DNA from 3 places in the Streptomyces sp. NPDC047108 genome. Region 3 is predicted to be linked to each of the others. Evidence: riboswitches for the same ligand, from Rfam matches in the RefSeq annotation. Region 3 holds a riboswitch; each other region holds the start of a gene.

Region 1 (3,974 bases), on a different contig from region 3:
GCCGCTGGACGCCGAGCCCACCGGACTGGACGGCGTCGCCACGATCATGGCGCGGGCGCTGTCCGAGGGCACCGACAAGCACACGGCGGAGGACTTCGCCGCGGAGCTGGAGCGCTGCGGCGCGACCCTCGACGCGCACGCCGACCACCCGGGCGTCCGCGTCTCTCTGGAGGTCCCTGCCTCCCGGCTGGCCAAGGCGCTCGGACTGCTGGCCGATGCCCTGCGCGCCCCGGCGTTCCCCGACGGCGAGATCGAGCGGCTCGTCCGCAACCGGCTCGACGAGATCCCGCACGAGCAGGCCAACCCCGCCCGGCGCGCGGCCAAGGAGCTCTCCAAGGAGCTGTTCCCTGCCGAGTCCCGGATGTCCCGGCCCCGGCAGGGCACCGAGGAGACGGTCGGACGCGTCGACGCCGCGGCCGTACGCGCCTTCTACGAGGCCCATGTGCGGCCCGCCACCGCGACCGCCGTGGTCGTCGGCGACCTGACCGGCATCGACCTCGGGGCCGTTCTCGGGGACACCCTCGGCGCCTGGACCGGCAACACCGCCGCGCCCCGGCCCGTCCCCGCGGTGACCGCGGACGACACCGGCCGCGTCGTCATCGTGGACCGCCCCGGCGCGGTGCAGACCCAGCTGCTGATCGGGCGGATCGGCTCCGACCGGCACGACCGTGTCTGGCCGGCACAGGTCCTCGGCGTCTACTGCCTCGGCGGCACGCTCACCTCCCGGCTCGACCGGGTGCTGCGCGAGGAGAAGGGATACACCTACGGCGTGCGGTCGTTCGGCCAGGTGCTGCGCTCCGCCTCCGACGGCACGGGTGCCTCGCTGCTGGCCATCAGCGGGTCGGTGGACACCGCCTCCACGGGACCGGCGCTGGAGGACACCTGGAAGGTGCTGCGCACGCTGGCCGCGGACGGGCTCACCGACGCGGAGCGGGACACCGCCGTGCAGAACCTCGTCGGTGTCGCCCCGCTGAAGTACGAGACGGCGGCCGCGGTCGCCGGCACCTTCGCCGACCAGGTCGAGCAGCATCTTCCGGACGACTACCAGGCGCAGTTGTACGCGCGCCTCGCCGAGACCGGCACGGTCGAGGCGACCGCGGCGGCCGTCAGCGCCTTCCCGTCGGACCGTCTGGTGACGATCCTCGTCGGCGACGCCTCGGTGATCGAGGAGCCCGTACGGGCGCTCGGCATCGGCGAAGTGAAGGTCGTCAGCGGCTGACACCGTGACGGTGGCCAGTGCCTGACGACGTGTCAGCCCGGCAGATGGACAGCATCGGTGCCCCGGAGCCTGAAGTGGCTCCGGGGCACTGCTGTATGTCCGGTTTGTAGTTGAGTCTGCCGTTTCCTTTGTGGTGTCGACTACAAACGACCTGATTTCTTTGGCGATTGACAGATGTCCCGTTTAGCGTCGGTCCGGCTGTCCGGCCGGTACACCTGCCGCACCCGCGGCTCCGGGCAGTCATCGCCGAGTCCCCGTACGGCGCGAGCCAGGGGAGCCGGGGACCCACCTTGCCCGTCGCGCGCCGCACCGGCGCGGGAGGGCGCGCAGTCCCTGGGGTGAATCGGGCGCCTCCTGCGAGGGGCCCGTAGGAGACCTTCCTGCTCCGAACCCGTCAGCTAACCCGGTAGGCGAGAAGGAAGGAAAGGAGCACCGCCGCCGCATGGCGTCGTTCACCCGTGCCACCGGGAAGCACCGTTATCGCCGCCCCAGCCGTCTCGCCCGTTCCGGCGCGAGCCTTGCGGGCATCGCCACACTCGCCACCACCGGGGTCGTGACCTCCCTGACCCCCGGTGTCGCGTCCGCCGCGGCCCCCGACCAGTCGCCCGAGGGCGAACAGACCGGTCTGCGCCAGGCGATCGTCCTGGACGACTCGATCGCCCGCACCGTCGACGCGCAGGCCGAGGCGCAGCAGGACGCGGCCGACGTCGCCGCGGCCCGCGCCAAGGCCGAGGCCGCCGCGAAGAAGCGGGCGGCCGAGGTGAAGGCCGCGAAGAAGCGCGCGGCGCGCGAGGCCGAGCGCAAGCGCCTCAACGCCTTCGTCCTGCCCGTCGAGGGCAGCTACGTCTCCACCTCGTACGGGTCCTCGGGCGGCGCCTGGTCCTCGGGCAGCCACACCGGAGTCGACTTCCACGCCTCCTCGGGCACGACCGTGCGCTCGGTGGGCGCCGGCACCGTCGTCGAGGCCGGATGGGGCGGCAGCTACGGCAACAACGTCGTGATCAAGATGAAGGACGGTACGTACACCCAGTACGGCCACCTCTCCACGGTGCACGTCTCCGTCGGCCAGACCGTCACCCCGGGGGCAAAGATCGGCCTCTCGGGCAGCACCGGCAACACCACCGGCCCGCACCTGCACTTCGAGGCCCGCACCTCGCAGGACTACGGCTCCGACATCGACCCGGTGGCCTACCTCCGTTCGCACGGCCTGAGCCTGTGAACCCCGCGCCGGTGAACCGCTGAACCGCTGACGCGTTTCGCCGCTGAACCGCTGACGCGTTTCCTTCCGCCGCCCGCGGGCGGCGGAAGGAAACGCGGGCGCACAAAGGCCGGAAGATATCCCTCTCCGGTCCCGCCCGATGGAAATTTCTCCGCTGTGGCATACAGTTCTTGAATGAACCCGGTCGAACGTGATTCCCAGGAATTGCAGTGGAGGTCCGGCCATGCGGGAACGAAGGTGAAGGGCGGGCCGCAGGCCACCGGTCGTATTCCGGCGCGCGCGGTGTGCCGGGCGATCCGTGACGACATCGTCTCCGGCGTCCACCCGCGGGGGAGCAGACTGACCGAGGAAGTCCTCGCCCGGCGCTACGGCGTCTCCCGCGTCCCCGTCCGCGAGGCCCTGCGCACCCTGGAGTCCGAGGGGTTCGTGACCACCCGCAGACACGCGGGGGCCTGCGTCGCCGAGCCCTCCGAGCAGGAGGCGGCGGACCTGCTCGACATCCGCGCACTGCTGGAGCCGCTGGGCGCCGCCCGCGCCGCCCAGCGCCGTACGGAGGCCCATGTGAAGGTGCTCCGCGGCCTCGTACGGCTGGGCCAGGAGCGGGCGCGGCTCGGGCAGGCGGCGGATCTGCGGGCACTGGGCGGCTGGTTCCACGAAACGCTGGCGCAGGCCGCGGGGAGCCCCAGTCTCGCGTCGACGCTCACCCAGGTCCGCCGCAAGATCGCGTGGATGTACGCCCCCGCGCCCGTGGGCGTCACGGACTCCTGGGGCGAGCACGCGGCGATAGCCGACGCGGTCGCGCGGGGAGAGGCGGACCGCGCCCGCGCACTGATGGCGGCGCACACGGAACGTTCGCTCGCGATCCACCGGATGCGCCGGCCGGTCCGCGTGAGCACCCCGAAACAAGCCGTCAACAATACGAGTGCCCAGAATTAACAGAGCGGGCGTACACAAGAGTGAGGCGAATTCTGCGCGGAATTCACGGCGGCGGTGACGCGGAATTCTGGACGGCGGGCGGCGCGCCACGTGTGAATGCGGGAAACGTGGACACGAGAAGCGTGAACGCAGGAACCGCGGTGACCGAAAAAGTCACCGCGGTTCTCGTGCCTGTTCTCCCGGAGCGGCCCCGCAGGCGCTCCGGACGGCGTGGTTCAGACGGTCTCCGGAAGCTCCTCGAGCCCTTCGGAGACGAGCTTGGCCAGACGGTCGAGCGCGATGTCGGCGCCGTCGGCGTCGGAGGCGAGCACGATCTCGTCGCCGCCCTGCGCACCGAGTCCCAGTACCGCCAGCATCGAGGCGGCGTTGACCGGGTTGCCGTCGGTCTTCGCGATGGTCACGGGAACACCCGACGCGGTCGCCGCACGGACGAAGATCGAAGCGGGCCGGGCGTGAAGGCCCTCGGCCCAGCCGACGGTGACGCGGCGCTCAGCCATGGTGGTGCCCTTCAGGTCGTGTCAGGTAAGTCCGACGGCGTTGTCTAGACCAGCTTCCGGTCAGTCTCTCATGGCGCGCGGAGTGCCCCGCTCCGCCCCTCGC
Region 2 (3,974 bases), on a different contig from region 3:
GCCGCGGCCAACGACGTGACGGCGCAGCTCATCCACCTCGAACACGCCGCCCCCGACCGGGACATCTCGCTCTACATCAACTCCCCCGGCGGCTCGACGACCGCGATGTGCGCCGTCCACGACACGATGCGGTACGTCAGCTGCGACATCGAGACCGTGTGCCTGGGGCAGGCCGCCTCGTCGGCCGCGGTGCTGCTGGCCGCCGGCACGCCCGGGAAACGCCTGATGCTGCCCGGCTCCCGTGCGCTCCTCCGCCAGCCGACCCTGCCGGATCCGGTCGAGGGCCAGGTGAGCGACCTGGAGGTCCAGGCCGCGGAGTTGCTGCGCCTGCGCGCGCTCCTGGAGGGACTGCTCGTACACCACACGGGGCAGCCGGCGGAGCGCATCGCCGCCGACCTCGAGCGCGACACCGTCCTGGACGCCGAAGCGGCCCTGGCGTACGGGCTCGCCGACCGCGTGGTGCCCCATCGCAAGGCGGCCCCCGGCCTCCCGGCCGGCGAGCGGTGAGCGGCGTGCTGCCGCCCGAACTGCCGCCGCTGCCCGCCCTGACGCGCGCTGAGGGCGATCTGGTGGACCGTTACCTCGATGTGCTCGACCTCGTGGGCCGCATCAACCCGGCCCGCTCCTCCGACACGTACGGCGGACTGCGCGCCGCCCAGGCTCTCGTCGGCAAGGCGGCCGCGCTGCGGGACGCGCTGGCTCTGATGCACGAGCGCGGGGAGAGTTCGATCCACGCCGCGACGCTGGCGCGCGCGTTGCGGGTCCTTGACGGCGACCGGCGTGCCACACGTGTCACCCTCCCCCCGGAGGGGCGGAGTTGACGAACCGTCGCCCGACGCGGCGTCACGGTACGGCCGAACGTGTTCGCCCGATCGACGTACCGTCAGGCCCAGAATTGACTTGATCGACTTGCGATCCGAGCGCGGGGAGCGGCCCCCGGCACACCGCTCCCGCGCTGGTACGGGGCATGACCGAGCGCTGGATCCCGTACCGGATCACCCCCAGGGCCGCCAAATGCCTCAAATGTGACTAAGGCCGTAAGTGCCCGTTTCGATCGGAAATCTGACGGTCGTTGCGTGACGATCCGTTAGACGACAAGCCCCCGCCATCGCGGTGGGGCGGTCCACGCGGACGCCGAGTCCTGCCGCCGCGCGGATGCCCGGTCGACACCAGTGGATCGGCAGGAGTGGAGGACCCGAGCAGTCCGGGGCACCGGTTCAACCGGCGCTCCTTGGGGTGAAGCCGCTGCGGCGGCCGGGCATTCTTCGCCTGCCCGAACCCGACAGGTCACCCTTCACAGGCGGCTGACGAAGGGGTGCGCATGACCGCGCATGCACAAGTCCCGTCCCTCCTCGGCCGGGCCGGCGCCGCTTCGGCGCTCACCCTGGCAGCTGTCGGCGGCGCGCTCCTGGCGCCGGGCTCCGCGTCGAAGGCGTACGCGGTGCCGCCGCCCGGCCCCGACTCGTCCCGGACCCAGAGCAGCACGGCCGGGGCGGGAGCGTCCGGGATCGAGCAGCAGATCTCAGGCGACGACCCGTTCGCCCTGATCGGGGACGAGCCGTCCGTGAACGGCCCGTCGGGCGGCAGACCACCGGGATCCCTGCCGGGCATGCCCGGCACCCGGCCCGACGGCGGACCCTCCTCCGCCGAGCCGGACAGCCGGCACAAACCGTCCCAGCCGCCCAGGAAGGAACCATCGAGGCAGGCCGGATCCGGCAAAGCGGCGAAGCAGCCCGCACATCGCCCCAAGGCACCGAAGGCCCGCAAGCAACTGCACCTCGGGACACGGGCGCTCAACGCCGCACACTCCAAGCGGGGCGCGCCCTACCGCTACGGCGCCTCCGGCCCGGGGAGCTTCGACTGCTCGGGCCTGACCGTCTACGCGTACAAGTCCGTGGGCAAGCAGCTCCCCCGGACCGCGTCGGCGCAGTACAACTCCACCCGGCGCGTCCCGGCCTCCGGCCGGCGCCCCGGTGACCTCGTCTTCTTCGGCGCCGGACGCGGGGTCTACCACGTGGGCATCTACGCGGGCGACGGGAAGGTCGTGCACTCCCCCAAGGCCGGTTCGGTCGTGAGGGTCGATCCGATCTGGTCGAACGACGTCGCCTACGGCCGGGTCGACTGAGGCTCCTCTCACCACCCTCGGAACGGGCGGCCCGGCGCGCGGATCCCCTGCGCGCCGGGCGCCGCCCCGGAAAGGCCCCTCGTCAACGACCGCCGTACGCCGGGGGCTTCATGTGGTCGGGACCGGCCAGGGCAGGGTGATCCATACGGTCTTTCCGCCCTCCGCCGTCGGCGTGACGGAGAGCTTGCCGCCGGCCTCGGCCGTGAGGCTGCGGATGATCACCATGCCCCGGCCGTTGTCCTGCTGTACCGCGGCGGGCAGCCGCCTCGGTCTTCGCGGATGGCTGTCGGTGACACCGATACGCAGACGCTCGTCGCGGTCGAGCCGGATGTCCACGGTGAAGGTGGGCGACCGGCCGAGCGTGTGCACCACGGCGTTGGTGGCGAGTTCGGACACGATGAGCCGCACGGTGTCGGCGCACTCCGCGCTCTCCGGCAGACCCCACTCCGCGAGCACGGCACTGACGTACCGGCGGGCCGCCGTGACGGAGGCAGGGTCGCTCGGATAGGTGATGGATGCTTCATGATGGTCTGCCATCGCGGACGCGGTCCCTTTCCCGCCGAGGCCCGGGGTCCGACGCGTTGTACGCATACGGAGACGACGTCGGAGCCACCCTCCGGCGACTCCTTCGGCCAGACTGCCACCGATGCGTCCGGTGCGGGGGGCGATCCACCGGGATGTGCATATATCTGTCCCTCGATGCAGTGAACTCTTCGCCGGAAACCGGTATTTGGGCTCACACTGACGCACGGGCGGGCGCGCGGTGCCGCCCGGCAGCGGCACCGGGAGGAGCGGGAGGATCCCATGCAGCACGGTCCCGCGGTACGCCGCCGCAAGCTCGGCGATGAGCTGCGGCGCCAGCGCGACATGGCAGGTCTGACCAGCGGCGAGGCCGCCCGCCTGGCCGGCTGGCACCAGTCGAAGGTGAGCCGGATCGAGACGGGACGCAGCGGTGTCAAGGCGGCGGACGTGACCCGGCTGCTGGATGTGTACGGGGTGACGGATCCCGAACTCCGCTCGCTGCTCGCGGCGCTCGCCAACTCCGACGCCAACGGCGGTCAGCGCGCGTGGTGGCACGCCTACCGCGAGCTTCTGCCCTCCGCCTACCGGGACTTCATCAGTCTGGAGGCGGAGGCCGTGCGCGCCAGGACGCTGGAGACGCTGGTCGTGCCCGGGCTGCTCCAGACCTGCCGCTACGCCCGCGCCGTGACGCGCGCCGCGCTCGCCGCGCTTCCCGCCTCGCGCATCGACGAGCTGGTGGACGTACGGATCGCGCGCCAGGACGTCCTGCGGGCGCACCCTCCGCTGGAGCTCCACGCGGTGCTGGACGAGGCGGTGTTGCGGCGCGAGGTCGAGTCCCCCGAGGTGATGGCGGAGCAGCTCGAGCACCTCGTCGAGGTCGGTTCGCTGCCCCATGTCCGGCTCCAGGTCATGCCGTTCGCGCACGGCATGCACATCGGAGTCACCGGCCCTTTCGTTATTTTTTCATTTCCGCTCAGTGCTGATCTGGACGTGGTCGTTCTTGACCACTTGACGAGTAGTCTCTACCTCGAACGGAAAGAGGATCTCAGGGCGTACAGCGAGGCATTCGACACGCTGCGGGGGCGCGCCCTCCCGTGTGACGACTCGTTGGCCTTCATCGCCGGCATCGGCGATGCCCTGAGGAGGCGCAGTGCCCACCCCCCACGAACACCCCGTCCCCCACCCCCCGTACATACGCTCCAGTGACCGTCTGCAGGGCCTGAGCTGGCGGCGCAGCAGCCGCAGCACCGGCATGAACAACTGCGTGGAGACGGCCCTCATCGGCCCCGCAACCGTCGTGGGAACCGCTGACGGCCCCGGGCGCTCC
Region 3 (3,974 bases):
CGTCAGGAAGACGACCGGGAACTCCAGACCCTTGGCGGTGTGCAGGGTCATCAGCGTGATGACGCCGGTGCCCTCCTCGCCCTCGCCCTCGTCGGGGATCTGGTCGGAGTCGGCGACCAGGGCGACCTGTTCGAGGAATTCGGCGAGGGTGCCCGGGTTCTCCTCGGTGCGCTCCTGCTCGAACTCCAGCGCCACGGCGGCGAGTTCCTGGAGGTTCTCGATCCGCGTCTCGTCCTGCGGGTCGGTGGACGCCTGGAGTTCGGCCAGATAGCCCGTGCGCTCCAGGACGGCTTCGAGGATCGTCGCGGGACCGGCTCCGGACTCGGTGATCGTCCGCAGCTCTTCCATCAGGGTGTTGAACCGCTTGACGGCGTTGGCCGAGCGCGCGGCCATGCCGTACGCCTCGTCCACGCGCCGCAGCGCCTGGGCGAACGAGACCTTCTCGCGCAGCGCGAGCGCCTCGATCATCGCCTCGGCACGGTCACCGATGCCGCGCTTGGGGACGTTGAGGATCCGGCGCAGCGGCACCGTGTCCTCGGGGTTGGCCAGCACCCGCAGATACGCGAGGACGTCACGGACCTCGCGGCGCTCGTAGAAGCGGACGCCGCCGACGACCTTGTACGGCAGGCCGACCCGGATGAAGATCTCCTCGAAGACCCGGGACTGGGCGTTGGTGCGGTAGAAGACGGCGACGTCTCCTGCTCTGGCCTCGCCCTCGTCCGTCAGGCGGTCTATCTCGTCGGCGACGAACTGTGCCTCGTCGTGCTCGGTGTCGGCGACGTAGCCGGTGATGGCCGATCCGGCTCCGGCCTCCGTCCACAGGTTCTTGGGGCGGCGGTCGGCGTTGCGCTCGATGACCGCGTTGGCGGCGGAGAGGATCGTCTGCGTGGAGCGGTAGTTCTGCTCCAGCAGGATCGTCGTCGCGTCGGGGTAGTCCTCCTCGAACTGGAGGATGTTGCGGATCGTGGCACCGCGGAAGGCGTAGATCGACTGGTCGGCGTCACCCACGACGCACAGCTCGCCCACACCGTCCTCGGGGGCGGTGTCCTCGGTGCCGACCAGCTCGCGCACCAGCATGTACTGGGCGTGGTTGGTGTCCTGGTACTCGTCCACCAGCACATGGCGGAAGCGTCGCCGGTAGTGCTCGGCCACGTCGGGGAACGCTTGGAGCAGATGGACGGTGGTCATGATGATGTCGTCGAAGTCCAGCGCGTTGGCCTCGCGCAGCCGCGACTGGTACAGCGTGTACGCCTCGGCGAGGGTCTTCTCGAAGGGGTCGGACGCCTGCCCCGCGAAGTCCTCCTCGTCGATCAGCTCGTTCTTGAGGTTGGAGATCTTCGCGCTGAAGGACTTCGGCGGATAGCGCTTCGGGTCGAGGTCCAGGTCGCGGCAGACCAGTGACATCAGGCGCTTGGAGTCGGCGGCGTCGTAGATCGAGAAGCTGGAGGTGAAGCCGAGCTTCTTGCTCTCGCGGCGCAGGATGCGGACGCAGGCGCTGTGGAAGGTGGAGACCCACATCGCCTTGGCGCGCGGGCCGACCAGCTCCTCGACGCGCTCCTTCATCTCGCCCGCGGCCTTGTTGGTGAAGGTGATCGCGAGGATCTGGCCGGGGTGCACCTGCCGGGCGCCGAGCAGATACGCGATGCGGTGGGTGAGCACCCGGGTCTTGCCGGAGCCGGCCCCGGCGACGATGAGCAGCGGAGAGCCGCTGTGGACGACGGCGGAACGCTGCTCCTCGTTCAGCCCCTCGAGCAGCGCGGCGGTGTCCACCACGGGGCGGTGCGCGCCGTTGCGGTAGTACCGCTCGCGCGCCTCCTCGTCCGCGGAGGCGTCGAAGCGGCCGCCGAAGAGATCGGCGGAGATCTCCTCGCCGCCGCCCTCCTCGGGCGGCGGGGGCGGGTGCTCCTCACCGGGTCGTCCCGCGTGGGCGGAGGCGCCCGGGGCGCGGTGCTGGAAGCCCGCCAGGAAGTTGTCGTCAAAGAGGCTGCTCATCGCTCCCCGAGTCTAGGCGGCCGGACCGACAGCCCACGCCGGATCCCGGTCGTCGGACGGACGGAGCCCCGATCCGGTTCCGCCGGACCCGGATCCGGGTCCGAACGATCATGCCGCGGATTGGTCACGAAAAGGTTTCGGGCATATCGAACATCAGCCTTCACAGGTACCCCACACGTTGGCTACCGTGCTCGCTCAGGTGGCCCGCAACCCCCCGTCGACGACCCGCGTCGGCACGAGCCGCCTCCGCTGAATCCGGCGCTGCCCGGCGGATGTCCGACCGACGTCCCCTCGGCATCCGGAACCGGGGACCCACACGTCCCACCGGGGTGAATCGGCCCGCGCACGTGCACTGAGCAGTCCGTCGGCGCGGCGCCGTAGGGCAGCCTTCCGATCGCCCGAACCCGACAGCTAACCCGGTAAGCGGTCCACGGAAGGAGACGCGCGCCTTGGCGTCGCACCGCAAATCGCGGCTTCGTGGCCTCACGTCACCCGGCTCGGGCCGGGCTGCCGTCGGGCTGACGACCGCGGCCCTCGCATCGGTCGGCCTGTTGTCGCAGACAGCGCAGGCGGCTCCGGGCGAGCCGAAACAGGGCATCGAAGAAGTCCAGAAGAAGGTGGACGAGCTCTACCGGCAGGCCGGCAGCGCCACGCAGTCGTACAACCAGGCCAAGGAACGCACGGATCAGCAGCGCACCCGCGTCGACCGGCTGCTCGACGACGTCGCCAAGCGCACCGAGAAGCTGAACGAGGCGCGACGGCTGCTCGGCAGCTACGCGGCCACCCAGTACCGCAACGGCGGCATGGCGTCGACGGCCACGATGATGCTCGCCGACGATCCGCAGAGCTACTTCGACCAGGACCATCTGATGTCCCGTATGACCGGGCAGCAGAAGCAGGCGGTCGAGGACTTCCAGACCCAGCAGCGCGCCGCGACGAAGAAGCGCGCCGAGGCCACGGAGAGCCTGGCGGGTCTGACCGAGTCGCAGAAGCAGCTCCGCACCACCAAGGAGTCGGTGCAGCGCAAACTCTCGGACGCACGCGAGCTGTTGTCGAAGCTGACCGCCGAGGAGAAGGCTCGGCTGGCCGCTATCGAGCGCAAGAAGAAGGCCGAGGCCAAGCGCAAGGCCGAGGAACTGGCCCGGCAGCAGGCCGAGAAGCAGCGCCAGGAGGAGGCCGACCAGGGCTCCGGCCAGGCCGAGGGCTCCTCCGGCTCGTACTCGGCCAAGGCCGAGAAGGCGCTCGCCTTCGCGCGGGCCCAGATAGGCAAGCCGTACGTGTGGGGGGCCACCGGCCCCAACTCCTTCGACTGCTCGGGTCTGACCCAGGGCGCCTGGAAGGCCGCAGGGGTCTCGCTGCCGCGCACCACCTGGGACCAGGTGAAGGTCGGCACGCGGGTCGCCACCGAGGACCTGAAGCCGGGTGACCTCGTCTTCTTCTACGACGACATCAGCCACGTGGGCATCTACACCGGCAACGGCCAGATGATCCACGCGCCGAAGCCGGGTGCGAACGTCCGCACCGAGGCCATCACGTACATGCCGATCTACGGCAGTGTCCGGCCCGCGTAGCAGCGGCTCTTCTCAAGGGGTGCCCCGGCCGGGGCACCCCTTGGTGCCGGGCGGTGTCCGGCCCCGGCGGCGGGGCGGGACCCGCCCGTACGGTCAGGCACCGCGCGGCCGGGGGGCTGCGCGGTGTCCACGGGGGCGGGGTGTTCGGACACGGGAGCGGCGGACAGGCCCGCCCTCAGGTCGCCGTCAGGTCCAGAGCACGGCGATGAAGATGTTGGCAAGCGTGAGCAGGCCGACGGCGCCGAAAGCCCCCTTCTCGACCTTCTCCTCGTCCCGCTTCACATAGACGAGGGCGAGGATGACGACCAGGACGGCGAGCTTCACGCCGATCTTGACGTTGTTCACCGTCTGGTCGTCGGCCTGGTTCAGCCCCACCAGCGCGACACCGGTGACGAGCATGGTCAGCGCGCC

The links. Region 3 has a riboswitch for cyclic di-AMP ahead of ABZ822_RS17180 (NlpC/P60 family protein). Riboswitches for the same ligand answer to the same signal wherever they lie in the genome.
Region 1: another riboswitch for cyclic di-AMP. It lies ahead of ABZ822_RS14430 (M23 family metallopeptidase); the one in region 3 lies ahead of ABZ822_RS17180 (NlpC/P60 family protein).
Region 2: another riboswitch for cyclic di-AMP. It lies ahead of ABZ822_RS24840 (NlpC/P60 family protein); the one in region 3 lies ahead of ABZ822_RS17180 (NlpC/P60 family protein).

Annotation. Positions count from the first base shown of each region.
Region 1 covers NZ_JBEYUP010000005.1:317,069-321,042, reverse strand. The annotation lists gene ABZ822_RS14435 (pitrilysin family protein) at 1-1,219, shown strand, start outside; cyclic di-AMP (ydaO/yuaA leader) riboswitch at 1,454-1,646, shown strand; gene ABZ822_RS14430 (M23 family metallopeptidase) at 1,662-2,438, shown strand; gene ABZ822_RS14425 (GntR family transcriptional regulator) at 2,613-3,374, shown strand; gene ABZ822_RS14420 (HPr family phosphocarrier protein) at 3,590-3,871, opposite strand.
Region 2 covers NZ_JBEYUP010000015.1:102,010-105,983, forward strand. The annotation lists gene ABZ822_RS24830 (ATP-dependent Clp protease proteolytic subunit) at 1-507, shown strand, start outside; gene ABZ822_RS24835 (hypothetical protein) at 513-821, shown strand; cyclic di-AMP (ydaO/yuaA leader) riboswitch at 1,152-1,319, shown strand; partial or broken gene ABZ822_RS24840 (NlpC/P60 family protein) at 1,322-1,435, shown strand; partial or broken gene ABZ822_RS24845 (C40 family peptidase) at 1,787-2,125, shown strand; gene ABZ822_RS24850 (ATP-binding protein) at 2,234-2,662, opposite strand; gene ABZ822_RS24855 (helix-turn-helix transcriptional regulator) at 2,930-3,853, shown strand; gene ABZ822_RS24860 (DUF397 domain-containing protein) at 3,840-3,974, shown strand, end outside.
Region 3 covers NZ_JBEYUP010000007.1:168,855-172,828, reverse strand. The annotation lists gene pcrA (DNA helicase PcrA) at 1-1,992, opposite strand, end outside; cyclic di-AMP (ydaO/yuaA leader) riboswitch at 2,271-2,434, shown strand; gene ABZ822_RS17180 (NlpC/P60 family protein) at 2,442-3,563, shown strand; gene ABZ822_RS17175 (hypothetical protein) at 3,750-3,974, opposite strand, start outside.